DNA from 3 places in the Mesorhizobium sp. BR1-1-13 genome. Region 3 is predicted to be linked to each of the others. Evidence: predicted binding sites of a transcription regulator. Region 3 holds the regulator's gene; each other region holds the start of a gene.
What was found. Region 3 encodes LexA, which represses DNA repair genes until DNA is damaged. Its sites were predicted from a motif close to TGTTCNNNNTGTGTTCNG; they were not measured.

Region 1 (9,591 bases), on a different contig from region 3:
ACCCATTCGAGCAGCTTCGAGGCTTCCTGCGGATTGTCGGCCAGCCAATGGTCGAACGGGTCGCGGATCGCCGTCTCGACGATGCGCATCGCCTCGATGGTCGCCAGCCTGTCCTTGGTCTGGCCGACGAATTCAGGCTCGCGTATGAACACCGACAGCATGCCCGCCGCCGAGATCATGACGTCTTCCGACGTGACGATCGAGGCGCGCTTGTTGCCGACGAGGTCGGCATAGGCGCGCAGGCCGCGCGTCAAGACGTTGCGGAAGCCGGCCTCGTGGGTGCCGCCTTCGCCGGTCGGGATGGTGTTGCAGTAGGAGTTGATGAAGCCGTCACCGCCGAACCAGGTCACTGCCCATTCCAGCGAGCCATGGCCGCCTTGCCTGTCGCTCTTGCCGGCGAAGATTTCGCGCGTCACCTGGAATTCGTCGCCGAGCGACGCTTTCAGATAGTCCTTGAGGCCGCCGGGAAAATGGAATTCAGCCTTGGCCGGAGTGGTGTCCTTTTCCTTGATCAGCGAGGGATCGCAGGTCCAGCGGATTTCGACGCCGCCGAAGAGATAGGCCTTCGAGCGCGTCATGCGGTAGAGCCGCGCCGGCTCGAACGCGGCGCCCTTGCCGAAGATCTGCTCGTCGGGGTGGAAACGGGTCCTGGTGCCGCGCCGGTTGTGAACTTCGCCAAGATGCTCGAGGCCGCTGACCGGAATGCCGCGCGAGAAGCGCTGCCGGTAAAGTTGCCGTCCGCGCGCGACTTCGACTTCGAGATGATCCGACAGCGCGTTGACCACGGAGACGCCGACGCCGTGCAGGCCGCCCGAGGTTTCATAGACCTTGCTATCGAACTTACCGCCCGAATGCAGCGTCGTCATGATCACTTCGAGCGCCGGCTTCTTGAATTTCGGATGCGGATCGACGGGAATGCCGCGGCCATTGTCGGTCACGGTGAGAAAGCCGTCAGCCGAAAGCTCGACATCGATGAATGTGGCATGGCCGGCAACTGCCTCGTCCATCGAGTTGTCGATGACCTCGGCGAACAGATGGTGCATGGCCTTGTCGTCGGTGCCGCCAATATACATGCCCGGACGGCGCCGCACCGGCTCCAGGCCTTCGAGCACCTCGATATCGGCGGCGCTGTAGCCCTCTGAGCCATCACGAGACGCGGCCGCCGGACGCTTGGCTGCCGCCTGCACCAGCGGATCGGCCGGACGCGCCGGTGTGCGAACCGGTTGCGGCTGCTTCTCCAGATTGCCGAAAAGATCGTTGTTGTCGTCCATGCCTGCCATAGAGCCCAAGCTGCGAATCACCCGCTGATACTGCCACGCTTTTCAGCGCCAAGCGACGGAGGTTCCTGTTACGTTCGGGGATTAACCCCCTCTTATCCTAAAACCATTCGATAACCAAGCCGGCGGAAATCGGGCGGATAGCCAGCGAGAAGATTCCTGATTCTTTAACAATGCCGCCTAGCGTGAGCCAACATAACAAGAAACTACGGGCATCAGGGGTTTGGGCGTGAGGGGCAAGGCCATAACGATGATCGGCATCGCCGCCGTTTTCGGCGCGATTTCGATCTTTGCCGCCGATTTCTGGGTCAAGCGCCAGGCCAGGGCCGACGCCGAGGAGAAAACCGCGTCGATCACCGCTCCGGCCGCACCCAGGGTTGAATTCAAGACAATCGTGGTGGCGAATGCACCGTTGCGGTACGGGATGGATCTCGACCGCGCGAAACTCAACGAAATCCCGTGGCCGCAGGATTCGCTGCCGCAGGGCGCCTTCGCCACCATCGATGGACTGCTCGGGGACGGCAGCCGCGTGGTGCTGTCGCCGATCGAAGTCAACGAACCGGTGCTGCTGACCAAGCTGTCCGGCCCGAATGGCCGCGCCACGCTCTCCAACATGCTGACGCCCGGGATGCGGGCGGTCACCATCCGCACCGACGAGATCGCGGGCGTCGGCGGCTTCGTCACGCCAGGCGATCGGGTCGATGTCGTGCTGACGCGCGATGCCGGCGAAATCCAGGAAGTGGCCAAGAATGCGCAAGGCGCCGCCGGCTCGACCATCACCTCCGAGATCGTCGTTGCCGACGCGAAGGTGCTGAGCGTCGGGCAGGGCGCCGACGAGCGCCAAACGACCCCGCAGGTGGCCAATTCCATAACCATCGAGGTGACCACCGAAGGCGCGCAGAAAGTGGCGCTGGCCCGCACGGTCGGCACGCTGTCGCTGTCGCTTCGCTCCGCCAGCGAAGGTGGCGACGGCAAGAACGGTGTCACCACCATCTCCTCCTTTGGCGGATCGGTGGCGGGCAAGGCGCAAGCCGCAGCCGGCTCGCTGTTCGACGCCATGGCAAAGGAGCCGGAGCAGCCGAAATTCAAGACGGTCATCGTGACACGTGGAACGACGGCCGAGGAATATCAGGTTCCTGCGCGGGACCAGAAATAGGAATATCAGGTTCCTGAGTGGGACCAGAGCAGGACCGGTGGGGACCGGACGGGACGGGAACAATGTTCAGGCAACTTCAATATCGAGTGGCAGGCCGGTTGCACGTCGCGCGGGCCGTGGCGATGGCGGTGACGATGGCGGCGGCCGGCATCTTCGCCGGCCCGGCCAGGGCGGACAATGACATCGTCTATGTCTCGGCGACCAAGAACGCCTCGATCAAGGTCGCCAAGGGCAAGCCCAAGACGATCATGACCAGTGCTGCCTTCTACCAGATCGTCATCGGCGATCCGGAGATCGCCAACGTCAACCCGCTGACCGACAAATCCTTCTATGTGCTGGGCAACAATCTCGGCACCACCGGCATCGCCCTGTTCAACGAGAACAAGCAGCTCGTCGGCACCGTAGACATCGAAGTGACGCTCGATACCGACCAGTTGGCCGACACCATCCGCGCCAGCGTGCCGGACGCCAAAATCAAGGTCGGCTCCGCCAATGGCCGTGTCGTGCTGTCGGGCGAGGCGGATGACGCGGTCGCCGCCGAAAAGGCAAACAAGATCGCCACCCGCTTCTCCGGCAATGAGGAGGTGATCAATTCGGTCAACATCTCGTCCTCGCAGCAGGTCCAGCTCAATGTCCGCTTCGTCGAGATCAACCGTCAGGCCGGACAGGACCTCGGCGCCAAATACAGCGCCAATTTCGCTTATGGCATGGGCGGACGCGACGTTACGATTGCTCCCGGCACCATTGAGCCGGCGGGGACCGGCGAGATCATCGGCAGGCTTCTGTCGAACGGCGTTTCCATCGACATCGCCATCAAGGCACTGGAAGAGCGTGGCCTGGCTCGTCGGCTGGCCGAGCCGAACCTGATCGCCCGGTCCGGCGAGACGGCGAGCTTCCTGGCCGGCGGCGAGTTTCCGATCCCGGTTTCCGAAGACAACGGCAAGATTTCCGTCAGCTACAAGAAGTACGGCGTCAGCCTGGATTTCACGCCCACGGTTCTGAAGGACGGGCTGGTCAGCCTCGATATCGCGCCGGAAGTCTCCTCGATCGACGCGTCGGCTTCCTACAATATCGGCAGCATCTCGGTGCCCGGCTTCATCGTGCGCCGCGCCAGGACGTCGGTCGACCTAAAGAACGGCCAGAGCTTCATGATCGCGGGGCTGCTGCAGTCGCAGAACGACATCACCACCTCGCGCATACCGGGCCTCGGCAAGATGCCTGTGCTCGGGCCCCTGTTCTCGTCGAAATCCTACCAGCGGCGAGAGACGGACCTGGTGATCATCGTCACGCCTTACCTGGTCAAGCCGGTGGATCCATCGAAGAAAATGGCCGAGCCGACCGATGGCACGCAGCCTGCCAGCAATGTCGATTATTTCCTCAACAATACCGAGGAGGTGAGGGCGTCGGACACCAATCGCGCGCTGGCGCTGGCTGATGGCAGCGCCGCGCGTGCCGCTCCCGCCACCAAAGTCGGGCATTTTCTCGACCTGCCGAAGGACTGAAGCCATGCGTATGGTCTTGAGCTCGAGCGTCGCCTTGCTGCTTGCCGGCTTCACCGCCGGCTGCACGAGCGACGACTATATGCGCAGCGAAGGCGTGACGAGCGGCGTCGGGGAAGCCCAGGCCGCCAACACCGTCATGCAGATGGTCGATCCCTGGAAATACGGCGTCCAGAACACCAGGCTTCTCGTGCCTGCCCAGCGCGGCAGCACGGAACCCGCCACCGCCGAGCAGGCGGCCAGCGCCAAGGCATCGCAAGCAAGCGCCGACAATTGATCCGGGATCACAGGCTGAGAAGAAATGGCAAACGGCATCAAGACCAGGAAAATCCTGCTCATATCGACGGACAGAACCTTCGTGCAGGACACGCGGACGGCATTTGCCGCCTCGGAGATCATCCAGCTCTCGACGGTGGAAAAGAACATCACCGAACTTCGCGGCGAGGTCCAGGAGGCCGATCTCGGCGCGATCATCGTCGATATGGATGCGGCGAAGCTTGAGGAGATCGATGCGCTGCAACGCGTTATGCGTCGTCTGGAAGGCAAGGCGCCGGTCGTAGTCGTCACCCAGGAGTTCAACGCCGCCGCCGCGCGCATCCTCGTGCAGCTCAAGGTCGCGGATTTCCTGGTCAAGCCGATCACCACGGCCGATCTCGTACGTTCGGTGGTGCGTGCGCTGCAGGGGCCGGGGCGCGAGGAAAACACCGAGTCGCAAATCTACACCTTCATGCCCGCGGCAGGCGGCGTCGGCACCACCACGCTGGCTTTGCAGACCGCGTTCCAACTGCATCATTCAGTGACGCGCGGCGCCTCGACCTGCGTGGTCGACCTCAATTTCCAGCAGGGCGCCTGCGCCGAATATCTCGACCTGGAGCCGCGTTTCGACATCACCGAAATCGAGAACCAGCCGGAGCGTCTCGACAGGCAATTGCTCGACGTGATGCTGTCGAAGCATGCCAGCGGACTTTGTGTTCTGGCCGCACCGACGCAGCCGGCGGAGATGCGCTCGTTCAAGACCGATGTCGTGGTGCGGATGCTGGACCTCGTCTCGGCCTATTTCGACAATGTCGTCATCGACATGCCTCGCACCTGGTTTCCGTGGACGGAGACGGTGCTGCTCGGCTCAAACAAGCTCTACATCGTCGCCGAAATGACGGTGCCGTGCCTGCGCCACACGCAACGGCTGATCCAGGCGGTCTACGAGACCGCGGGCAAGGAAGTGAAGCCGAACGTCATCGTCAACCGTTTCGAGCAGAAGATGTTCGACAGCGGCATCAAGCAGGCGGATGTCCAGGAAATCCTCGGCGAGCATTTCGTCGGCGGCATCGCCAACAATTACCGGCTGGTGCGCGAGGCTGTCGATCGCGGCGTGCCGCTGCACGAGATCGATGCCAATGCCAACGTCGTCAACGACCTGAAGAAGATCATCCTTCCGGATGAAGTGGCGACGGCGCCGGGCAAATCGAAATCGCTGTTCGGCTTCGGCAAGAGCCTTTTGAAGAGGAAGGCCGGATGAGCAGCCGCTTTTCCACCTTGCAGAACCGCGATGCGCGTCCGCAGCGCTCCGCCGAGCCGACGGCGGTTGCGCACCACGCGGTCGTCATCCCGACGAGCCGGAAGGTCTTGCCGGCGAAAGTCGAAGCCGTGCCGGGCAAGAGCGCCAACAAGGTGCTCGATGCGCGCGTGCGCATCCACCGGTTGCTGCTCGAAGAGATCAATCTTGTCGCGCTGGAGCGGCTGCCCAGGGACGAGATGCGCCGGCAGGTGCATGATTTCGTGTCGGAAAAGACGCGCGAAGAGCGGATGGCGATCAACACCGTCGAACTCGATGCCCTGGTCGACGACATCGTCGACGAGATGGTCGGGCTCGGCCCGCTCGAGCCGCTGCTCAAGGACCCCGATATCAACGACATACTGATCAACGGCCATCAGAACTGCTTCGTCGAAAAGAAGGGCAAGCTGCAGCAGGTCCACATCCCGTTCAAGGATGAGGCGCATCTGCTTAGAATCATAAACAAAATCGTTGCCGCAGTCGGCCGCCGCGTCGACGAATCGCAGCCGATGGTCGACGCCCGCATGCTGGATGGCTCGCGTTTCAACGCCGCCATCCGTCCGGTGGCGGTCGACGGGCCGCTGGTGTCGATCCGCAAATTTTCCAAGAACAAGCTCGGCCTGCACCGGCTGGTCGAATTCGGCGCCATCACCCAGAACATGGCCGAAGTGCTTGCTGCGGCAGTGCATGCCCGCAAGACGACGATCATTTCGGGCGGCACCGGCACCGGCAAGACGACCATGCTCAACGCCCTGTCGGCCTTCATTCCCGAGGACGAGCGGCTGATCACCATAGAGGACGCGGCGGAGCTTCAGTTGCAGCAGCCGCATGTCGCGCGCATGGAAACCCGGCCGGCCAACATCGAAGGCCATGGCGAACTCAAGCAACGCGATCTTGTCAAAAACGCGCTGCGCATGCGGCCCGATCGCGTCATCCTCGGCGAGTGCCGCGGCGAGGAGGCCTTCGATATGCTTCAGGCCATGAACACCGGCCACGAAGGATCGATGGCCACCATTCACGCCAACACGCCGCGCGATGCCATTTCGCGGCTCGAGCAGATGCTGGGCATGACCGGCATGCCGATGACGGTGCAGTCGATCCGCAGCCAGATCGCCAGCGCCATCGACATCATCGTCCAGTTGACCCGGCTCTCCGACGGCAAGCGCAAGGTGACGAGCGTCGCCGAGGTGACGGGCATGGAAGGCGACGTCATCCAGATGCAGGAGATCTTCCGCTTCGTGCGCACCGGCATGGACGCCGATGGCACAATCCTCGGCCATTTCGAAGCGACCGGGATCCGGCCGCGCTTCCTGGAGGACCTGCGCGCCATGGGCATCGAGTTTCCCGGGCGCTATTTCGAACCCGGCCGGCCGCAGGAGTAACCCGGTGTTGGATGGGTTCAGCGCGATCTATGTCGTCTATGCCGGGGCTGCATTGACCGGCATCATGATCGCCGAGGCCGTTTACCTGCTCTATGCCGGCCGCAGCGACAGGCGCACTGCCATCAACCGGCGCATGAAGCTGCAGGAAAACAAGATCAGCCAGGAACAGGTGCTGATCCAATTGCGTAAGGAGCGTGGTCTCGATGCGGGCACGTCGCTGTTCTCGCCTGACCGTTTTCGCGCGCTGCGCGCCCAGTCGGGCATGATCATGCCGCTGTCGAAGTTCCTGATGATCACTTCGGGGCTGGCGCTGGCGGCGGCCCTTGTCGCCATCTGGTATGGCTTGCCGCTGCTGATGGGCGCCATTCTGTTTGTCGTGCTGGTGCCGGTGCTGCCGGTGATGGCGATGCGCTCCATGCGCAAGCGCAGGCTGAAGCGGTTCGGCATGCAGTTGCCGGAAGCGCTGGAACTGATCACGCGCGGCCTCAAGGCCGGCCATCCGGTGCCGGTGGCCATCGCCATGGGGTCGCGCGAAATGCCCGACCCGATCGGCACCGAGTTCGGCGTGATTGCCGATGAGGTGACTTTTGGTTCGGATCTGGTTTCGGCGCTGAATTCGCTGTTCGACAGGGTCGGCCATGAGGATCTGCCGCTGTTCGTCACCGCCGTGTCGATCCAGACGAGTTCTGGCGGCAATCTCCGCGAAATCCTCGACGGGCTGTCGACGACGATCCGCGAGCGCGGCAAGCTGCGCCGCAAGGTGCGCGCCATTTCAACCGAAGGCCGCCTGTCGGCCTATATCCTGACGGCCGTGCCGGCGCTGCTGTTCACGACCATCATGGCATTCATGCCGGGATATTACAGCGACGTCTGGGGCGTGCCGAAGACGTGGTACATGGTTGGTGGCTCGGTCACCTGGCTGATGCTGGGCAATCTGATCATGTTCAAAATGTCGAACTTCAAATTCTGACATGCAGAAGGTCGTCGAATTCCTCGCCTCGCTCGCGCCGACCTCGCTGATGCCGGTGGCTGTCCTGCTGCTGGCCGTGGGCGCTGCCGCTTTTGCCTGGCCGATGGTGGTGGCAAAGGGCGATCGCAACGAAGTCAGGCGCAGGCTCAAGGTCGATGAGAGTCCAGTGGCCGCCAGGCCGGAACCGGCCCAGAAGAAGAATACCGGTGTCGTTCGCGAGAAGGCGGTGAAGAAGGCGCAGGAATTCTACGCCAAAAGCGATCCCGAAAATGTCGCCCGCCTGCGCTTGAAACTCATCCAGGCGGGCTACATGGAGCCGCGCGCCGTCGGGATGTTCTTCCTCATCCGTTTCACGGCGATGGTGGGCATCGCGCTCGCCGTCTTCGTGCTCAACCGCTGGATGGCCAGCCCCGACGCCACGATGGCCAGCCGCTGGGCCTTCGTCGTGCTGTCGGGCGTGGCCGGCTATTTCCTGCCTGGGCTGGTGCTGACCCAGAAGATACGGGAAAAGATGCGCGAATACCGCAACGGCTTCCCCGATTTCATGGACCTGATGATCGTCTGTTCGGATGCCGGCATGAGCATGGAAGCGGGCGTCGAGCGCGTTTCGAAGGAACTCGCCAGGACCTATCCGTCGCTCAGCCAGAACCTGCAGCTCGTGTCGCTGGAGCTGCGGGCCGGGCGCAGCCTCGACGATGCGCTGAAGGCGCTCGCCGACCGCCTGAGCCTGGACGAGGTGCGTTCCTTCGCCACGCTGCTGCAACAGTCCAAGGAGCTTGGCACCAGCCTGTCGGGGGCGCTGCGCGTCTTTTCCGACGAGATGCGCCACAAGCGCATGTCGCTGGCCGAGGAAAAGGCGCATGCCTTGCCTGCCAAGATGTCGGTGCCGGTCGTGGTTTGCATCCTGCCGGTGGTGCTGATGATCGCGGTCATTCCGATCATCGTCAAAATGACCGGCCATTAGGATTTGCTGATATTCAGTGAGGGCCGCCTGAGCGATCTGCAAAGTCCGCAAATGAGTGAGAAGTCCATGCGAATGCTGTCGCGCGCCCTCGTCCTCGTCCTTGCCGCGGCCAGTCTGTCGCCTGCCTGGGCTGAGGCCGATGATTGCGGCGATGCCGCCGCCCTGGTGCAGCAGGCCTATCCCAGGGCCCGCAAGAGCGCTGACGGTGCTTCGTTCACGCTCGAACCCCACACCAGCATTGCTCTGACGTCTGCATATGGCGACCCGCCGGGGCTGGTCTGCAAGATCTGGCCCGCCCATGACGACCTGCTATTGGTCGCCGTGCCGCTGATGGACACTTCCCAACCCAGCGGCTACGCGCATGCCGGCGATATCGAGCTTCTGGTCATCGACCGGAAGAGCCGGCAGGTGCGCCAGCGCCTGCTGCAGCCCGGGCTGATGGATGATGATGCCATCGCCATCCGCAAGGTCGAACTCGATACCGGCCGGTATGCGCTGGCGCCCGATGTCTCCGCCTTCGGCCTGCGGATCGAAATGGCGAACAATTCGCTGCCTAACCCTTTCAGTGAAACCGACCTGCGGCTCTATGCCGTCGACGGCGATGCCCTGCGGATGGTGCTCGATGGCCTGGTCGTGGCCGGCAATGGCGGCGAGGGCGATACCAATTGCGCCGGATCCTTCCATACCAGTCAGGTGAGCCTGGCGATGAGCCCGGCCAAACATCATGGCTACCACGACATCGCGGTGGTCGAACGAATGGATACCGACAATCCGTTGCCCGACAGCAATGG
Region 2 (9,591 bases), on a different contig from region 3:
CGAAAACCGATGTCGGCGTCGGCGCCGAATTCTTCCTTCAGCCGACGGAACAGTTTCAGCGTGAATTGCGACAGGCGGATGTTTTCCGGAATCGAGAATTGCTGGCGGATCGAGGCCATGGATAGCGTCGTCGCCGCATGGGAAAATTGCGGGTCGCGCTCGACCAGCGCGATCCTGCCGGAAAAGCCCTCCTCGCGCAGATAATAGGCGATCGAGGAGCCGACGATGGCTCCGCCGATGATGACAATGTCGTAGCGCACTTTTTTCTCCGATCGCTGCCGGCGTCCTTACGCGACCGGCAAAACAATCTCGAAGCGCGTGCCGCGCTCGGAGTCAACCGGCCTGATCGTGCCATCCTGCGCTTTCAGGAGGGCCAGCACGATGCCGAGCCCCATGTCGGTAGCGCCGGTAGAGCGCCGCGCGATGCCGCCTGCTCCCTTGCCTCAACCCGCGGCAGGCGGCATAGATTTGGCATGACGACCGATCCCTACCGCCCGCGCCGCTCGGTGCTCTATGTCCCCGCCTCGAACGACAAGGCGCTGGCCAAGATGGCGCAGCTTGTCTGCGACACCGTCATCATCGACCTGGAGGATGCCGTCGCCCCGGCCGACAAGGCCGTGGCGCGCGAAAGACTGGCCGGCATCTTCAGCAGTCGTCCTGATACCAACCATAGTGGCCGGCGCTGCGAGATGGTGGTGCGCATCAATGCGCTCTCGAGTGAATGGGGTGGCGCCGACCTGCTGGCGGCGGCCAAGGCGGAGCCGGACGGCATCCTGCTGGCCAAGGTCGACACGCCCCGCGACGTGCTCGAGGCCGGTGACGTGCTCGACGACAATTCCGTTCCCGACAGCGTGAAACTATGGGCGATGATCGAGACACCCAAGGCCGTGCTCAATGTCGGCGCCATCGCCGAACTTGGCCGCGATCCTGCCTCACGGCTTGATTGTTTCGTTGCCGGAACGAATGACCTGACCAAGGACACCGGCATTCTGGCGACGCCGGACCGGCGTTATCTCCTGCCGTGGCTGATGCAGATGGTGCTGGCGGCGCGTGCCGGCGACCTCGATATCGTCGACGGGGTCTTCAACGATTTTCGCGCGCTCGATGCTTTCAGCCGCGAATGCACGGAAGCGGCCGCCATGGGCTTCGACGGCAAGACGCTCATCCATCCCGCCCAGATCGAGGCGGCGAACCGCGCCTTTGCGCCATCGGCGGAGGCGGTGGCCAAGGCCCGCGCAGTGAAGCAGGCCTTTGCGCTTCCGGAAAACACCGGCAAGAACGTGATTGCGCTGGAGGGAAGGATGGTCGAACGGCTGCACCTTGCGCAGGCCGAAAAACTGCTGGCGAAGACGGCGGCCGTCGGCGCATGATGTGCCGTGTTGGATTGCCGATCGCGGGCGATGGACTGACGACAGGAATTGAATGATGAAACTCTACCGCTTTCTCACCGCTCCGGACGACGCCAGCTTCTGTCACAAGGTGACGGCGGCGCTGAACAAGGGCTGGCACCTGTTCGGCTCGCCCACCTACGCCTACGACAAGAAGACCAAGACCATGCGCTGCGGCCAGGCCGTGGTGAAGGATGTCGAGGGCCAGGAATACGGGCCGGACACCAAGCTCAGCGACTGGTAGGCGAAAGCGCTGAAGGGGCCTACTCGGCTGCCTCTTCGATCTTCTCCATATCGTCGTCCGACAGGCCAAAATGGTGGCCGATCTCGTGGATGAGCACATGGGTGACGATGTCGCCCAAGGTCTCCTCGTTCTCGGCCCAGTAGTCGAGGATGGCGCGGCGGTAGAGCGTGATGCGGTTCGGGCCTTCGCCGGTCTGCGGGTTCCAGCGCTCGGCAATGCCGCGTCCCTCGAACAGGCCGAGCAGGTCGAAGGGGGTTTCCAGCGACAGGTCGTCCATGATCTCGTCGGTGGGGAATTCGGCGATCTGGATGACGATCTCGCCGGTCAGCTTGCGAAAATCCTCGGGCAGATGGGCGTAGGCCTCTAGCGCCAGGAACTCTATCTCGTCCATCGACGGCGAAAGCTGGTCGTGCCAAATGCGGGTCTTGTAGATGCGGGCCATGCTTTGTCCTTTGATCCCGGCATATAGGCTTTCGCGCCACAATCGGCAAATGACGCGGCGGCCAACCCCGGGGAATTGCTTACGGCGCCGGGGAGCCGTTTCGCATGGCTTGCGGCGCTGACCGGCTTTGCCGACTCGCGTTGAACCTTCTTATTGAAGAGGAATAAATTCCCCATGAGTCTGCTTGACTCTTCGGGTCGCCTCTGGAATCAATAGGAACATAACAGGAACAATTGTGAGTGGAAGCTGACCGTCATGGCGATGACCGCCGTGGCGCGGGAGACTGTTTTTGCCCTGCGCCGCCAGATCTCGAAAATCGAGGGAACGCTGCCCGAGCGCCTGCAGGCGCCGGCCGGCGCGGCTTCCGGCGCCGGCATGGCCGACGCGGACCGCACCGTGGTCCGGCGCGGCATCGCCGTGGCCAGGCCGGATGCTTTCCTGCGCACCGGCATCGGCCGTCTCGATGCCGCCCTCGGTGGCGATTGGGGCGGCAATTTGGGCGGCGGCCTGCCGAAAGCGGCCTTGAGCGAAATCCATGGCGTCGAGACCCGCGATGCCGGCGCCGTCGCCGGCTTCGCCCTGTCGCTCGCCAGCCTGATCCTCAAGCCCAGCCTGATCCTCAAGCAAGGGCCGCGATCGCCGGTGCTGTGGATCGGCACCCAGGAGGTTTTTCGCGAGGCGGGCTTTCCCTATGCCCGGGGCCTCCACGCCGCCTTCGGCATCGAGCCGGAGCAATTGCTGTTTTCCGAGGCGCCACGGCTCGCCGATGCGCTGTGGGTCGCCGAGGAGGCGGCCCGCATGACGGCGCTCGCCGCCGTCATCCTTGAAGTCCGCGGCAATCCGCAGCGGCTGGACCTGACCGCGACGCGCCGGCTGCACGCCCGCGCGCAGAGCGCCGGCCGACCGGTCTTCCTGCTGCGGCAGGCGGCCGAACCCGAACCGACGGCGGCGCCCGTCCGCCTCATCGTCTCGGCGGCGCCGGCAGGGCCGCGCGACACGGTGGCCGGGCCGCTTGCCGGCTCGATCGGCCGCCCCGCCTTCACCATCAGCATCGGCAAGAGCCGCACGGCCCTGCCAGGACAATTCATATTGGAGTGGAACCCCGATGAACGCATATTCGATGAAAGAAGGATTGGGGAAAGAAGGGCCGGGGAAGAACGAGCAAAGAATCCTGTCCCTGTGGTTTCCCTATCTCGCGGCCGAACGGATCCTGCGGCAGCGCCTGGGGCGGTCCTGGCGTTCCCGGCCGTCGGATCACCGGCCGCTGGTGATCAGCCATCGCGACAGCAACGCGCAGCGCATCTTAGCCCTCGACGAGCGGGCTGAGGCGCTGCATCTGAAGCCCGGCATGGGCATCGCCGATGCGCGCGCCATGCATCCGTCGATCGACATAATGGAGGCCGATGCCGAAGCCGACCGGCGCCTGCTCGAAGGCCTTGCCGACTGGTGCGACCGCTATACCCCGCTGGTGGCGCTCGACGGGACCGACGGCCTGTTCCTCGACGTCACCGGCTGCACCCATCTTTTCGGCGGCGAACGCACCATGCTGGACGAGATCCTGTCGCGCTTCTTCCATCAGGGCTTCGACGTCCGCGCCGGGCTTGCCGCGACGCCCGGCGCCGCCTGGGCGGCGGCGCGGTTCTGCGGCGACCGCATCGTTGCCGGCGGCGAGGAGGAAGCGCTTCTGGCGCCCTTGCCGTTGGCGGCGCTGCGTATCGCGCCGGAAACCCGCGCCAGCCTGGAAAGCGTGGGCCTGCGCACGGCGGGCGCGGTCCTGGCCGCGCCGCGCGCGCCGCTCGCCCGCCGCTTCGGCGCCTCCCTGCTCTTGCGCCTCGACCAGGCGCTCGGCCGTCTCGACGAAGCGGTGTCGCCGCGCCTGCCCGTCGCGCCGCTTTCGGTCGAACGCCATTTGGCCGAGCCCGTCACGCTGACAGAGGACATAGAACGGCTGGTGGGCATGCTGGCGACGACCCTGAAGATCGACCTCGAGCGGCGCGGCGAAGGCGCGAGAAGCCTGGCGCTGCTCTTGTTCCGCGTCGACGGCGCCGTCAGCCGCATCGCGCTCGGCACGTCGCGGCCGATGCGCGAACCCCGGCTGATCCAGAAATTGTTCCATGAGCGGCTGGCCGCCCTCGAGCAGCATATCGATGCCGGCTATGGCTTCGACCTGGTGCGGCTCTCGGTGCTGGCGGCGGCGGCCTTCGACATGCCGCAGGCCGACCTGACAGGCGAAACGACCGACGACGGCGCCGATATCGCGCTGTTCGCCGACCGCATCCGCGCCCGGCTCGGCGAGGGAGCGGTTCTCAAGCCGGTCGCCGTGGAAAGCCATCTGCCCGAGCGTGCCGTCGTCACCATCCCCTTCACGGAAACCCCGCGCCGCACCACGCCGCCGAAGAAACCGGACAGGATTGAGGCGCCGATGACCATCTTCCCGCCGGAGCGGCCGATCCGGCTTTTCCGCTCGCCCGAGCCGATCGAGGTGCCGGCCACCGAAATGCCCGAGGGACCGCCGCTGAATTTCCGCTGGCGGCGCGCGCTCTACCGGGTCACCCGGGCAGAAGGGCCCGAACGCATCGCGCCGGAATGGTGGCGTGAATTTTCGAGCGACGAGGCGGCGTCGACACGTGACTATTTCCGCATCGAGGATGCCGACGGCCGCCGCTACTGGCTCTACCGGCAAGGTCTCTATGGCGGCTCTGAAATCCCGCCGCGCTGGTTCCTGCACGGGGTCTTCGCATGAACGCGCTGACCGCCATTCCCTATGCGGAATTCGGCATCCAGTCGAATTTCTCCTTCCTGCGCGGCGCCTCCAAGCCGGAAGAGCTGGTGGTCGCGGCCAAGCTCATGGGGTTCTCCGCGATCGGGCTCGCCGACCGCAACACGGTGGCGGGCGTGGTGCGCGCCTGGCAGCAGGCCAAGGTCGAGACGTTTGCCTACCACCCCGGCTGCCGGCTGGTTTTCTGCGACGGCACGCCTGATATTCTCGCCTATCCGCAGAACCGCAAGGGCTGGGGGCATCTGTGCCGCATGCTCACGCAAGCCAATCTGCGCGAGGAGACCGAAAAGGGCGCGACCCTTTTGAGGCGCAGCGACCTTCTGGAATGGGGCGATCTGATGTCGCTGGCGGTCCTGCCCGACCTGACGACGGGGGCCGAGGGCACACTGGCCCTGCTTGGCGAGCTCAAGCACCGTTTCGGCGAAAGCCTGCGGCTTGGCGTTTCGCCCGACTATGCGGGAAACGACCGCTTCAGGATCGAGCAGGCGGCGGCGCTGGCCGAGAGTGCCGGCCTGCCCTTGATGGCGACCAACGACGTTCTCTACCACACGGCCGAACGCCGCCCGCTGCAGGACGTGCTGACCGCGATCCGCCTCAACATTCCCGTTTCGGAGGTCGGGCTGGAACTCACGGCGAATGCCGAACGTCATCTGAAGCCGCCGCTGGAGATGGCGCGCCTGTTCCGCAGGCATCCCGACGCGCTGGCCGAGACGCTGCGCTTCGCGCAGGAATTGACCTTCTCGCTCAGCGACCTTCAGTACAATTACCCCGACGAGCCGACGCAATCGGGCCTCGGCCCGCAGGCGGAGCTGGAAAGGCTGGCACGGGAGGGGGCGGCCAGGCGCTATCCCTCGGGCGTGCCGCAATCGGTGACGAAGCGCATCGAGGAAGAGCTCGCCCTCATCGAGCGCCTGAACTATGCCCGTTATTTCCTGACCGTCCACGACATCGTCACATTCGCCCGCAGCCAGGACATTCTCTGCCAGGGACGCGGTTCGGCCGCCAATTCAGTCGTCTGCTTCTGCATCGGCATCACCGAGGTCGGGCCGGATCGGATCGATACGCTGTTCGAACGCTTCATTTCCGAGGAGAGAAACGAGCCGCCCGACATCGACGTCGATTTCGAGCATGAAAAGCGCGAGACGGTCATCCAATATATCTACGAGAAATACAGCTCCAAGCGCACCGCGCTGGCCGCCGCCGTCATCAGCTATCGCGGCCGCTCGGCGCTGCGCGAAGTGTCGAAGGCGATGGGCCTGTCCGAGGATGTCAGGGCATCGCTCTCCGGCTCGATCTGGGGCTGGTCGACCTCGGAGCTTGGCGAGAAGGAAGCCCGGGCCGGCGGCCTCGACCGCGCCGATCCCATATCGCGACATGTGATGGAGCGCGCCAACGAGATCATGGGCTTTCCCCGTCACCTCTCCCAGCATGTCGGCGGCTTCGTTATCACCCGCGACCGGCTCGACGAGATCGTCCCCATCGTCAAGACGGCGATGGAGGAACGCAAGATGGTCGAATGGGACAAGGACGATCTCGACGCGGTCAAGATCCTCAAGGTCGACGTTCTGGCACTCGGCATGCTGACCTGCCTGAAGCGCGCCTTCACTCTGCTGACTGAGCATTATCCGCAGGCGCGAGACCCTTACGGGCAGCCCTATGTCCTTGCCACCCTGCCGGAAGAGGACGAGCAGGTCTATAAGATGATCGGCCGCGCCGACACGATCGGCGTCTTCCAGATCGAATCGCGCGCGCAGATGTCGATGCTGCCGCGTCTCAAACCAAAAAAATTCTATGACCTCGTCATCGAGGTGGCGATCGTGCGGCCCGGTCCGATCCAGGGTGACATGGTCCACCCCTATCTGCGCCGCCGGCAAGGCAAGGAGCAGCCCGAGTATCAGAAACCGGAGCTGGAGGCGATCCTCCGCAAGACGCTGGGCGTTCCTCTGTTCCAGGAACAGGCGATGAACATCGCCATCGTGGCCGGTGGCTTCAAGCCGGGCGAGGCCGACGAGTTGCGCCGCGCCATGGCAACCTTCAAGCGCACCGGCACGATCGGCAATTACCGCCGGCGCATGATCGACGGCATGGTCGGCAAGGGCTACACCCGGGACTTCGCCGAGCGCTGCTTCAAGCAGATCGAGGGTTTTGGCGAATATGGCTTTCCCGAAAGCCATGCCGCCTCCTTCGCGCTGCTGGTCTATGCCTCCTGCTGGTTCAAGACCTTCTATCCCGACGTGTTCTGCGCCGCGATCCTGAATTCACAGCCCATGGGGTTTTACCAACCGGCCCAGCTTGTTCGTGATGCGCGCGACCATGGCGTCGACATCCGCGAGGTCGACGTCAATTTCTCGGTCTGGGACTGCACGCTGGAGCAGGCGGCTTTCGACCCGGCCCGCATCCTGCCGCGCCATGCCGAAATGCGCGGCGTCATCGCGACGCAGCACGCGGTGCGGCTCGGCTTCAGGCAGATCAAGGGACTTTCCAAGGAGCGCATGGACGCCTTCGTCGAGCGGCGCGGTTCAGGCTACGCATCCGTCCGGGATGTCTGGCTGCGCTCCGGCCTCGATGTCGCCGAGATCGAAAGACTGGCGCAGGCCGATGCCTTCCGCTCGCTCGGCCTCGACCGCCGCGCCGCACTTTGGGCGGTGCGCGCCCTCGACGGCAAGAGTGCCGCCGAAAAGCTGCCGCTTTTCGACCAGCCGGCGCTGCGGCTACGCGAGCTGGAGCCGGAGACGAAGCTGCCGAAAATGCCGCTCGGCGAGCATGTCATCCACGATTATCGCTCGCTCGGCCTCTCCTTGAAGGCGCACCCGGTCGCCTTCCTGCGCGAGCGGCTCGACCGGGCCGGGGTCACGCCCAATGCCAGGCTGGGCTCCGTACGCGACGGACGGCGCGTCTCGGTCGCCGGGCTCGTTCTGGTGCGGCAGCGCCCCGGCAAGGGCAATGCGGTCTTCCTGACGCTGGAGGATGACGAGGCGGTCGCCAACGTCATCTTCTGGGAGCGGACCTTCGACCGCTTCCGGCCCATCGTCATGGGCGCGCGCTTCGTCAAGGTCACCGGCAAATTGCAGTCGGAATCGGATGTCGTCCACATCGTCGCCGAGAAGATCGAGGATTTGACGCCCTGGCTGACGGTGTTGCTGGAGGAAGTGACGCCCGACGCGGCTGCGCGACGGGACATCGCGACGTTGTCGGGAAAGGCGGAAGAGGTCATGCCGAAGGGGCGGAATTTTCAATGATGCTCAGGAGCGTCGCGGGACAGCGCCGTAGAACGCAGACCTTAAGAACCGCCTCACTCAGCCACAACGTCACGTCGAATTGCCCGGCCCGCCCAGCCGGGGCGGCGACAGCACGTCTTCCGCCGGGATGCTCCGCGCCTCCGAAGGCAGCATGATCGGGATGCCGTCGCGCACGGGATAGGCGAGCTTGGCGACCCGCGAGATCAGTTCGCCGCGCTCGGGATCCCAGGCCAGCGGCCCCTTGGTCAGCGGGCAAGCCAGCAGCTCCAGCATCCTGGGGTCGACATTCGTGTTCTTGCCGTCCCGTCCGTCCGTCGCCATGGTGCCCTCTCCATCTGCAGGCCGGCATCACCCGATATCGACGCATCTTACTGCAGGCTCGAGCCAAAATCCTCGTTCTCGCGCGCCAGCGCCATTTCGGTGATGGCGATCAGCGTTTCGGCGCGGGTTTTCAGATCGGCCGCTTCGAGCAGCGCCTGCTTCTCGGCCGGTCCATAGGGCGCCATCATCGACAGCGCGTTGACCAGCATGGCGTTTTCGGCACGGCTGACGCTTTCCCAGTCGGCCTCCAGGTCGTTGGCCTGCAGATAGGAGCGGAACGCCCGCAGCAGCGCCGGCCGGTCGACCTCGGCGGCCGCCTGGTCGTCGTCGAGATCGGCGAGAAAGGGGGCGATCTTGCCTTGGCGGAACGGCGTCTTGACCGTCAGCTCATGGGTGACACGGAACCGGCACACGCCCTGCAGCGAGATCAGATAGCGGCCGTCGCCGGTCTCGGAAAGCGCTATGATGCGGCCGGCGCAGCCGACATTGCACAGTTCCGGCTCGCCATCGTCGCGCAAGGCGCCGTCGAGGCTGGGCTGGATGACGCCGATGAGACGGGAGCCGGCGATCGCCTCGTCGACCATCTGCAGGTAGCGCGGCTCGAAAATGTTGAGCGGCATGCGGCCGCCCGGCAGCAGAAGCGCGCCCTCGAGCGGAAAGACCGGAATGGTCGACGGCAGGTCCTTGCCGAGCCGGTAGTGAGCGTTTCCCGCTTGCACCTCGTTCCTCCGATCGCTTCGCCCGGGAAGCGCGTCCATGCCGCGATCCGCCTGCCGCCGCCCGGGTTGTTGGCTTCCCGAGGGAAAGGCGGGCCGGATTCGTCCTATCTGGCGCGGCTGGCGCCGGGTGCAAGCCCCGCGCGACCATTCGGCCGCGCCGGCTCAGGAAAACAGCAGCGACGACAATTTGCGCCGCGCGGCAAGCGTCGCCTCGTCGGTCATGCCCCAGGCCTCGAAGAAGCGCAGCAATTGCGCCCTGGCGCCGTCCTCGTTCCAGCCGCGGTCAGCCTTGATGATGGCCAGGAGATTGTCGGCGGCCGCGTGGCGCTCGCCCCTGGCGTTCTGGACCATGGCCAGATCGAAGCGGGCCTGATGGTCGCCGGGATTCTCGGCCAGGCGGCGCTCGAACTCCGCCGGGTTGCCGAGTTCGGACGCTTGCGCGGCCAGTGTCATCCTGGC
Region 3 (9,591 bases):
CCGCAAGGTGCAGACACCATCGTCATCCAGGAAAACGTTCGTGACCTCGGCGGCGGCAGCATCGAGGTGGTCGAACCGACCGCCGAGGGGCGCAACATCCGCCGCTTCGGGCTCGATTTCTCGGAGGGCGACACCCTGCTGGAAAAAGGCCGGGTGCTCGATCCGGCAGCACTGTCGCTTGTCGCCTCGGCCAACCATCCCCGGGTGGGCGTCGTGAAGCGGCCGCTGGTTGCCATCATCGCCACCGGCGACGAGCTGCTGCCGCCCGGCAGCGAACTGGGCCCCGACCAGATCATTTCGTCAAACGCCTACGGCGTCGCCGCCGCCGCGCAATCGGTCGGTGCGCATGCGCTTGATCTCGGCATTGCCGCTGACCGCGAGGAAGCCATCGCGGCGCTGGTCAGGAAAGCGGTCGCGGCCGGCGCTGATGTCATCGTCACGCTCGGCGGCGCCTCGGTCGGCGACCACGATCTGATCCATGACGTGCTGACCGGCGAAGGCATGACGCTCGGTTTCTGGAAGATCGCCATGCGTCCCGGCAAGCCGCTGATGTTTGGCCGCCTCGGCGACATCAGGTGCATCGGCCTGCCCGGCAATCCGGTGGCGAGCCTCGTCTGCTCGCAACTGTTCCTGAAACCGCTCCTGGCACGCCTCGGCGGCCGCAATTTCCGGCAAGATATCCGTCAGGCACGGCTGGGCGCCGCTATGCAGGCCAATGATCTGCGCCAGGACTATGTGCGGGCGGTGGTCAGGCAAAAGGCCGACATCCTGGTTGCAACCCCTTTCAGCATCCAGGATTCCTCGATGCTGAGGATGCTGGCCGACGCCAACGGACTGATCGTGCGCGAACCATTTGTATCCGCTGCGGCTGCAGGAGACGCTTGCAGCGTTCTCATGCTGAGGTGAATATTTCCCGTATAACCAGCTGATTCTAGCGACAAATCAGATCGTTGATTCCGCTAGCAAAACTCGTGTCAGCGGATGCGCCGGATCGGCCAGGCCTTCGACAATGTCGTAATGATGTCGGTCCGGCTCGACCACCGCGCTCGTGACGGCACCAAGCCCTGTCCAGATATTGGCCAGCAAGGCGTTCTGGCGCAAGAACTCGGACCGCTCGCCGCCTCCGGCCCAGCACGTGATGCGCGCGCCATCCATGGGCCGCAGCAGCGCCGGGCTTTCCGTCAGCGCCTCGGCTTCATCGATTTTCAGCGCCGCATTCATGCCGGTGCGCATGAGCGGACGCAGGTCATGCAGGCCTGAAATCGAAACGACGTGGCGTACGCGCCTTGCCACGCCGGCTGCCAGGGGCGTTGATGTCGTCGCCATGCGGCTGGCGAGATGGCCGCCGGCCGAATGCCCGGTCAGCATAAGCGGTCCCCCGACCATCGCCGCCGCCTTGCCGATCGCTGCGCCGATCTCGTGGGAGATGCCGGCGATGCGTATGTCGGGGCAGAGCGTATAGGACGGCATCGCCACGGCAAAGCCGCTGTCAACCGAGCCCCTGGCGAGATGCGACCAGGTATCCTTGTCGGACTCCAGCCAGTAGCCGCCATGGATGAACACGACGAGCCCCTTGGGCGTGGCGGCGGGAAGGAAGAGATCGAGCCTGTTGCGCGGCCTGTCGCCATAGGCGATGTCGAGCTGAGCCCTGCCCTTTGCCGCAAGCGCATCGCGAAATGCCTGCGCCGGCTCGACCCATGCAGCCGGCCAGCGATCGCTGCCGGCGATGTTGGCGCCGTTGGCGTAGGCATTGTCCCAATCGGCAATGCGATGTTCGAGCATCGGCACCCTCCCCCGGACGGCATCGTTTCAGCCGCTAGCAATGACGATCGACAGAGGCAACGTCAATGCTCCGGGGCAAAACATTTTAGGCTTGAAACAAATTTCGACTGGTGCGATCCTGTGCCTTGTTCAGCGATGGGCGTGAGGCAGACAGGGGCAGCCGAAAATGCTTGGGCCATCAGCGCATATCGACACATTCACGCGCGATAACCTGCCGCCACCGGATCAATGGCCGGACTTCCTGCTTGACGGCTTCGACTATCCCGAACGGCTCAATGCCGGCGTCGAACTGACCGACAGGCTGGTCGAGAAAGGCCTCGGCGACCACACCGCGCTGATCGGCAATGGCCGCCGCCGCACCTACAAGGAATTATCCGACTGGACGAACAGGCTGGCGCATGCGCTGGTCGAGAATTACGGCGTCAAGCCAGGCAACCGGGTACTGATCCGCTCGGCCAACAACCCCGCAATGGTGGCCTGCTGGCTGGCCGCCACCAAGGTCGGCGCCGTCGTGGTCAACACGATGCCGATGCTGCGCGCCGGCGAACTCGCCAAGATCGTCGACAAGGCCGAAATCACCACAGCGCTGTGCGACACCAGGCTGATGGACGAGATGACCGCCTGCGCCAAGGACAGCGCGTTCCTCAAGCAGGTCATCGGCTTCGACGGCACCGCCAACCACGACGCCGAAATCGATCGCGCCGCCCTCGACAAGCCGGTCACCTTCACCGCCGTCGAGACCGGGCGTGACGACGTCGCCCTGCTCGGCTTCACCTCAGGCACCACGGGCGTGCCGAAGGCGACGATGCATTTTCACCGCGACCTCCTGATCATCGCCGACGCCTACGCCCGCGAGATCCTGCAGGTGACGCCCGACGACATCTTCGTCGGCTCGCCGCCGCTGGCCTTCACCTTCGGCCTTGGCGGGCTCGCCATCTTCCCGCTGCGTTTCGGCGCCGCGGCGACGCTGCTGGAACAGGCCACGCCGCCCAACATGGTCCAAATCATCGAAACCTACAAAGCGACGATCTCCTTCACCGCGCCCACCGCCTATCGCGCAATGCTCAAGGCCATGGACGAAGGGGCCGATTTATCGTCGCTGCGGGTCGCGGTTTCAGCCGGCGAGACCTTGCCCGCGCCGGTCTTCGAGGAATGGACTGAAAAGACCGGCAAGCCGATCCTCGACGGCATCGGCGCCACGGAAATGCTCCATATTTTCATTTCCAACCGTTTCGACGACATGAAGCCCGCTTCCACCGGCAAGGCCGTTGGCGGCTATCAGGCGCGCATCGTCGACGACGAAATGCGTGAAGTGCCGCGCGGCACCGCAGGCAGGCTCGCGGTGCGGGGACCGACCGGCTGCCGCTACATGGCCGATGCCAGGCAGAGCGACTATGTCCGCGACGGGTGGAACCTCACCGGCGACACGTTCTGGCAGGACGAGGACGGTTTCTTCCACTTCGCCGCGCGCTCCGACGACATGATTGTCAGTGCCGGCTACAACATCGCCGGCCCAGAGGTCGAAGCGGCGCTGCTGGCGCATGCCGATGTCGCCGAATGCGCGGTGGTCGGCGCCGAGGATGCCGAGCGCGGCCAGATCGTCGAGGCGCATGTGGTGCTCGTGCAAGGCGTGGCGCCGGACGCAATGACCGTCAAGCGCCTGCAGGACCATGTCAAGGCGACGATCGCGCCCTACAAATACCCGCGCTCGGTAAAATTCATCGCCGCTTTGCCCAAGACGCAGACCGGCAAGATCCAGCGCTTCCGGCTGCGCGCGGAGAAGATCAATTGAGCAAGCCCTACGACCCTTCCACCGAGGGCGCGGAAATGTCGTTCAAGGAGCGCATGTCCTACAGCGACTATCTGCATCTGGAAAAGGTGCTCGAGGCGCAGGAGCCGCTTTCGTCAGCCCATGACGAGATGCTGTTCATCATCCAGCACCAGACGTCGGAACTCTGGATGAAGCTCGCGCTGCACGAAATCGGCGCCGCAATCCGCTCCATCCGCGCAGACCGTCTCGAACCGAGCTTCAAGATGCTTTCGCGTGTCGCGCGCATCTTCGAGCAGCTCAACAATGCCTGGGACGTGCTGCGCACGATGACGCCCAGCGAATACACCGAGTTCCGGGACGCGCTTGGCCAGTCCTCGGGCTTCCAGTCGTGGCAGTACCGTGCCATCGAGTTCATGGCCGGCAACCGCAATCTCGCAATGCTTGGACCGCACAAGCACCGGCCAGACCTCAGCGAGAAACTGGAGGCGATCCTGGCGCAACCGTCGCTCTACGACGAGGCGCTGCTGCTGCTCGCCCGCAACGGCTTCGACATCGGTGGCGACGCAAGGCGTACGGACTGGCGCGAAGCGCGGACCGAGAACGAAGAGGTCCTTGTCGCCTGGCAGACCATCTACCGCGACCCGCAACGCTACTGGATGTTCTACGAACTCGCCGAGAAGCTGGTCGACTTCGAGGATTATTTCCGCCGCTGGCGCTTCAACCACGTCACCACGGTCGAGCGCATCATCGGCATGAAGCGCGGCACCGGCGGCACATCAGGCGCGTCCTACCTGAAGAAGATGCTGGAGGTCGAACTATTCCCGGAGCTGTGGAAGGTTCGTACCCGGCTCTGACGTAGCTTTGCCGAGTGCAGATCGTTATCTCGAAAACGCTGCGCTTTTCTGAGCGACGGGCTCTTAAGTCACCGCCGCCTTGACGGCGAAACGCGCCTCCTGCCAGGCGTCCGTGCGCAAAATGTCTTCCAGCACCTCGACCGCCTGCCAGACATCGACATAGCCGACATAAAGCGGCGTGAAGCCGAAGCGAATCGTGGATGGCGCGCGAAAATCGCCGATCACGCCGCGCTCGATCAAGGCCCGCATCACCTGATAGCCGTGCCGGTGGAGGAACGACACCTGGCTGCCGCGCTCATTGCCGTCGCGCGGACTTTCGAGTTCGAGGCCGTAGGCGCCGCATTTTGCCTCGACGAGCTGGATGAACAGATCGGTCAATGCGATGCTCTTCCTGCGCACCTCTGCCATGTCGACGTCGTTCCAGACATCGAGCGCCCCTTTGAGCGCGCGCATCGACAGCACAGGCTGCGTGCCGCAGAGAAACCGGCGAATGCCGGTGCCGGCAGCAAAACCCTGTTCGAAGGCGAATGGCCGCGCATGGCCCCACCAGCCGCTGAGCGGCTGGCGGACATCGCCATGGTGGCGCTCGGCCGCGTAAATGAAGGCCGGGGCACCCGGGCCGCCATTGAGATATTTGTAGGTGCAGCCGACGGCGAAATCGGCGTTCGAACGGTCGAGCTCGACGAGCAAGGCGCCGGCGGTATGGCAGAGATCCCAGACGATCAGCGCGCCGGCTTCATGCGCCCTGCGCGTCAGCGCGACCATGTCGCGCAGCTGCCCGGATTTGTAGTTGACGTGGTTGACCAGGATGACCGCAACCCGCTCGTCGATCAGTTCTTCTATGGACGGCGCATCGACACCCTCGAGCCGCAGCACCGTGCCCGGCCGTGTCGAGGCAACGCCCTCGGCCATATAGAGATCGGTCGGAAAGCTGTCCCCCTCGGCGACGACGACCGACCTGTCCGGCCGCATCCCGAGTGCCGCATGCAGCACCTTGTAGATGTTGATCGAGGTGGTATCGCAGACCACCGTCTGGCCGGCGGCGGCCCCGATCAGGCGCCCGAGCTGGTCGCCGAGTTCGACCGGCATGTCGAACCAGCCGGCGGTGTTCCAGGCGCGGATCAGATCCTGCGCCCACTCCTGCGTGGCGGCCTTCTGCAGCTCGCCGAACACGGCGGGGGAAGCGGCGCCCAGCGAATTGCCGTCGAGATAGATCACCCCTTGAGGCAAGGTGAAGCGGTCACGCATGGCACGCAGCGGATCCGCGGTGTCCATTGCCTCGATCGCTGCGAGATCGGGAATTTTGCTCATGGTCACGATGTTCCTCGGTGAGAAGAGCGCCCCGGAAACGGGCCGGCTGTTTTGCCGCCGGGGCAAGGGCTGGCCGCATAGAGGCGCAAGAACAGGGTGAACGCCCGGTTCGATCTTTGCTCGATTTCCGGCCGAGGCAACTCCTCGAGCACCCCGACGATCCGGCGAACCTGGAGATCGCCGATCAAAAGACTGATGTAGATGTCGGCGGCTTCGACAGGATCGTCACAGGCGATCAGGCCGGCCCGACTTGCGGTTCGAAGCAGGTCGCCGACAAGCGGCATTATGGTATTGCGGCCGAATTGCGCGATCGATTGGCCCAGCGTGCCTGTATCGTTGACGTCGCCGGCTGCGGCGCGATTGAGCGCCACCGCCTTGTCGCCCGTCACAAGGGTCAGCAGGACTGGCCCGAGCGAATTCAGGGTTTCGAGTGGATCGCGCGCTTGGTGAAGAGCGTCCTCCAGCAGCTTCCTTGCTTCTCCCGCATTGGCTTCGATCAAGGATCGAAACAGGACCTGCTTGTTGCCGTACCAGTTGTAAAGGGTTTCGTTCGAGGCCGATGCCCGCTTGGCGATGGCAAGCAGGGAGGCGCTTTTGTAGCCGGTTTCCCGGAGCACCGCATAGGCGGCCTCCTCTATCCGTTCGCGTCGCGCGGCCTGCTTCGGCGTGGTCATTGGTGTTCCTCTTCGAAAACCGTACATTATTATACGGTTTAGTCAAGCGAACGGGAAGCAAGGAGCGAACGAACGCAGCCCGTCGCGTCCGGTGATGTCTGGCCACTTTCCGGCAGGAAGTTGGCATTTTGGTTTCGTTTCGTTCACGAGCCGCGGAGATTTTGATCCGCCCCGAAAGGCAGCCGGCACCTGCCGGTCACACAGTTTTCAGGCTTGTACCAAGAGTGGAGATCGGCCGGGCCACAGGCCATTAACCAAAATAGTTTCAAAGAGCCTGAGAGCGCATTGACGACGGATCGCGTTGGCAGGATGCTGGCTGCGGGAGGGCGTTTCGTTTCCGCCGCCTTAACAAATTCATTAAACTTTAAATGGTTGCGGAACACAACTGGAACAGATAGTGTTTGTTCTGGGTTTGTTTTCTGATTCTGGTTCCAGACCCTTCGTGCAATGCCTTTGGGGGCCGCCATGCTCACGCGCAAGCAACATGAACTCTTGATGTTCATCCATGAACGGCTGAAGGAAAGCGGCATTCCGCCGTCCTTCGACGAGATGAAGGAAGCGCTGGACCTCGCCTCCAAGTCGGGAATTCATCGGCTGATCACAGCGTTGGAGGAGCGCGGCTTTATTCGCCGCCTGCCCAACCGGGCGCGCGCACTGGAGGTGCTGCGCCTGCCGGACTCGATCGCGCCGGGTCTTAACGCGGCAAAGAAGTTCTCCCCGAGCGTCATCCAGGGCAGCCTCGGACAGGGCAGCCCTAGCCGGCAGATCAAGCCGGCGACGTCTTCGCGTCTGCCCGCTGCCGGCAATGACGACGACGCGGTTTCAGCGGTGTCGATCCCGGTCATGGGCCGTATCGCTGCGGGCGTGCCGATCGACGCTATCCAACATCAGACGCATTCCATTTCGGTGCCGCCGGACATGATCATGGGCGGCGAGCACTATGCGCTGGAGGTCAAGGGCGATTCGATGATCGAGGCCGGCATCTTCGACGGCGATACGGTCATCATCCGCAACGCCGACACCGCAAGTCCCGGCGAGATTGTCGTGGCCCTGGTCGACGAGGAGGAAGCGACGCTGAAGCGCTTCCGTCGCAAGGGCGCCTCGATTGCGCTTGAGGCCGCCAATCCGGCCTATGAAACACGTATTTTCGGACCGGACAGGGTCAAGGTGCAAGGCAAGCTGGTCGGACTGATCAGGCGCTACTGAGCGGGTTCGGCGGTGGGCTTTTCGGGTTTACGGTAAGGCGGCAGTCCCCTTGCCTCACGTGAAAATTTTCGCTGTTCGTGCCAGGGCCGATATGGCCTGTCGACGGCAAAGCTGACCTGGGCCGGTGCCGTCGCCGATTGCTGGTCGAAGAATACGGCGGCACTTCCCTTGCGAGCGAGCTGCCGCTTGGTGATGACGAGAACCAGCGGATTGTGGCAGGGGTCGTAGCCCCCGGGGTCGTTGATGACGATCAGATCCGCATAGGCGCAGGCCCTCCAGGCATCCTTGCGATCCTCCACCTGCGCAATGATCGCCCCGGAGGGATGCCGGGCCATGCACAGGCCGGTGAAACAATAGAAAGGCGCTCCCGCCGGAAGTTGCGCGGGATCGAAGATGTCGAACTGTCCGTCTCCGCTGCCGAACAGCTCCGGCGCAACGATGGTTTCGGATTTCAGCGCGCGTTTCCAGTTGTCGACCGTGAATTCGTTCGGGCGCGCCCGGTTGATCGCGAGCTCGCCGCCGCCGATCGGCAGCGCCACCAAGCGGGCATCCTCCGAAATCAGCACGTCCGGCGTGCGCGTGTCCGAGACGGTCAACAGGCCGGCGAGCGCGAAGGGAAGTGCCGCCAGCCGCAGCCATGTCGTGGCCATCGTCGCGATGACCAGGGCGATCGCCACCAGAAGAACGGATTGCTGCGAAATCAACCCGACCGCGTCGACCGGCGAGCGTTGCGAGATCCATCCCGATATGGCGATCATCGCGGTCAGTCCCTTGCCCATCAGATAAAGCGATGGTCCATCGAACCCGAACGGCATCAGCAGCGCACTGGCAACCGCAAGAAACATCACGACGGAAACGATCGGCATGACTGCAAGATTGGCGAACAGGCTGAGCGGCGACACGCGCTGGAAATGCCAGATGGCGAAAAGCGCCGTGGCGCTTCCCGCGATGATCGAGGTCATTGCCAGCCCACCTGTCGCCAGCAGCAGTTTTCGCGTCAGGAGGCCGGGCAAGGTCCGTTGCGGCGGCGGGGTCCGCGCTTTGTCGGCTTTGCGATCCGACCAGCCGGCATAGGCGCCGACCAGGGCCGCGGTGGCGGCGAACGACATCTGGAAGCTCGGCCCTACCACCTCGTGCGGCGACACCACGATGACGGCGATCGCCGAAATCGCCAGGTTGCGCATGGTGAGTGCCGCACGATCGAACAGCACGGCGATCAGCATCACCGCCAGCATGATGAAACTCCGTTCGGCGGCAACGACGACGCCTGAAATGACGAGATAGGCAGCGATCGAGAAAAGGGCGGCTGCGGCCGCGTATTTCTTGACCGGCCGACGGGAAGAGAAGTTCGGGAACAAGGCGAAGCCGCCGCGCAGCAGACCCATGACTGTGCCGGCGACCAGCGCCATGTGCAGCCCGGAGATGGAAATGATGTGATAGATGCCGGTGCGTCGCATCGCTTCGTTGATCTCGTCGGGAATACCTGCACGCACACCCACGATCAGCGCCGCGGCGATCTCGCCCTCGGCGCCGCCGATGCTGCCTCTGATATGGTCGGCAATGGTTTCGCGAGCGCTCTCGATCGCGGCTGAAAGGCCAGCCAACAGCGGCCTGTCATCGGCCGAGACGATTTTGGGGTTGCCGAGAAAGAAGCCGCTGGCGCCGATGCCGGCGAAGTAGCTGTCGAAGGAAAAGTCATAGCTGTCCGGCCGCACCGGTCCGGTTGGCGGCAACAGCCTGGCATAGCCGGTCACGAGGGACCCGGCGGTCACTTCAGCCGGCACCTTGCGCGCCGAAAGGCGAACGCGCTCCGGCGCGTAGCGCAGTTTCGGCCGCGCGGTCGATGTCACGTCGATGGTCAGCCGGATGCGGCCGGTCTCCATCTGGTCGACCGAAACGACGCGGCCGGTCACTTGCGTGGAGATTTCCGAGCCCAGCATCCGCGTTCCCGCCCGCCAAGTCTCGACTTTGCCGGCGAGCATGCCGAGCGCGC

Region 1: a site for LexA is predicted at 1,341-1,358, ahead of parE (DNA topoisomerase IV subunit B). Genes of this name have one in related genera too.
Region 2: a site for LexA is predicted at 2,289-2,306, ahead of LB533_RS02640 (ImuA family protein). Genes of this name have one in related genera too.

The regions. Positions count from the first base shown of each region.
Region 1 is NZ_JAIUIH010000004.1:82,896-92,486, reverse strand. Features, by position in the region: gene parE (DNA topoisomerase IV subunit B) at 1-1,271, opposite strand, end outside; gene cpaB (Flp pilus assembly protein CpaB) at 1,507-2,433, shown strand; gene LB533_RS11160 (type II and III secretion system protein family protein) at 2,496-3,935, shown strand; gene LB533_RS11155 (hypothetical protein) at 3,940-4,209, shown strand; gene LB533_RS11150 (CpaE family protein) at 4,234-5,448, shown strand; gene LB533_RS11145 (CpaF family protein) at 5,445-6,866, shown strand; gene LB533_RS11140 (type II secretion system F family protein) at 6,871-7,836, shown strand; gene LB533_RS11135 (type II secretion system F family protein) at 7,838-8,800, shown strand; gene LB533_RS11130 (hypothetical protein) at 8,852-9,591, shown strand, end outside.
Region 2 is NZ_JAIUIH010000001.1:524,146-533,736, reverse strand. Features, by position in the region: gene LB533_RS02665 (NAD(P)/FAD-dependent oxidoreductase) at 1-260, opposite strand, end outside; gene LB533_RS02655 (HpcH/HpaI aldolase/citrate lyase family protein) at 474-1,370, shown strand; gene LB533_RS02650 (DUF1737 domain-containing protein) at 1,426-1,632, shown strand; gene LB533_RS02645 (metallopeptidase family protein) at 1,652-2,074, opposite strand; gene LB533_RS02640 (ImuA family protein) at 2,330-3,400, shown strand; gene LB533_RS02635 (DUF6504 family protein) at 3,342-4,817, shown strand; gene LB533_RS02630 (error-prone DNA polymerase) at 4,814-8,092, shown strand; gene LB533_RS02625 (Trm112 family protein) at 8,162-8,413, opposite strand; gene LB533_RS02620 (LON peptidase substrate-binding domain-containing protein) at 8,461-9,132, opposite strand; gene trxA (thioredoxin) at 9,295-9,591, opposite strand, start outside.
Region 3 is NZ_JAIUIH010000010.1:97,177-106,767, forward strand. Features, by position in the region: gene glp (gephyrin-like molybdotransferase Glp) at 1-906, shown strand, start outside; gene LB533_RS21975 (alpha/beta hydrolase) at 943-1,782, opposite strand; gene LB533_RS21980 (AMP-binding protein) at 1,949-3,574, shown strand; gene kynA (tryptophan 2,3-dioxygenase) at 3,571-4,407, shown strand; gene kynU (kynureninase) at 4,471-5,718, opposite strand; gene LB533_RS21995 (TetR/AcrR family transcriptional regulator) at 5,721-6,392, opposite strand; gene lexA (transcriptional repressor LexA) at 6,858-7,598, shown strand; gene LB533_RS22005 (ComEC/Rec2 family competence protein) at 7,592-9,591, opposite strand, start outside.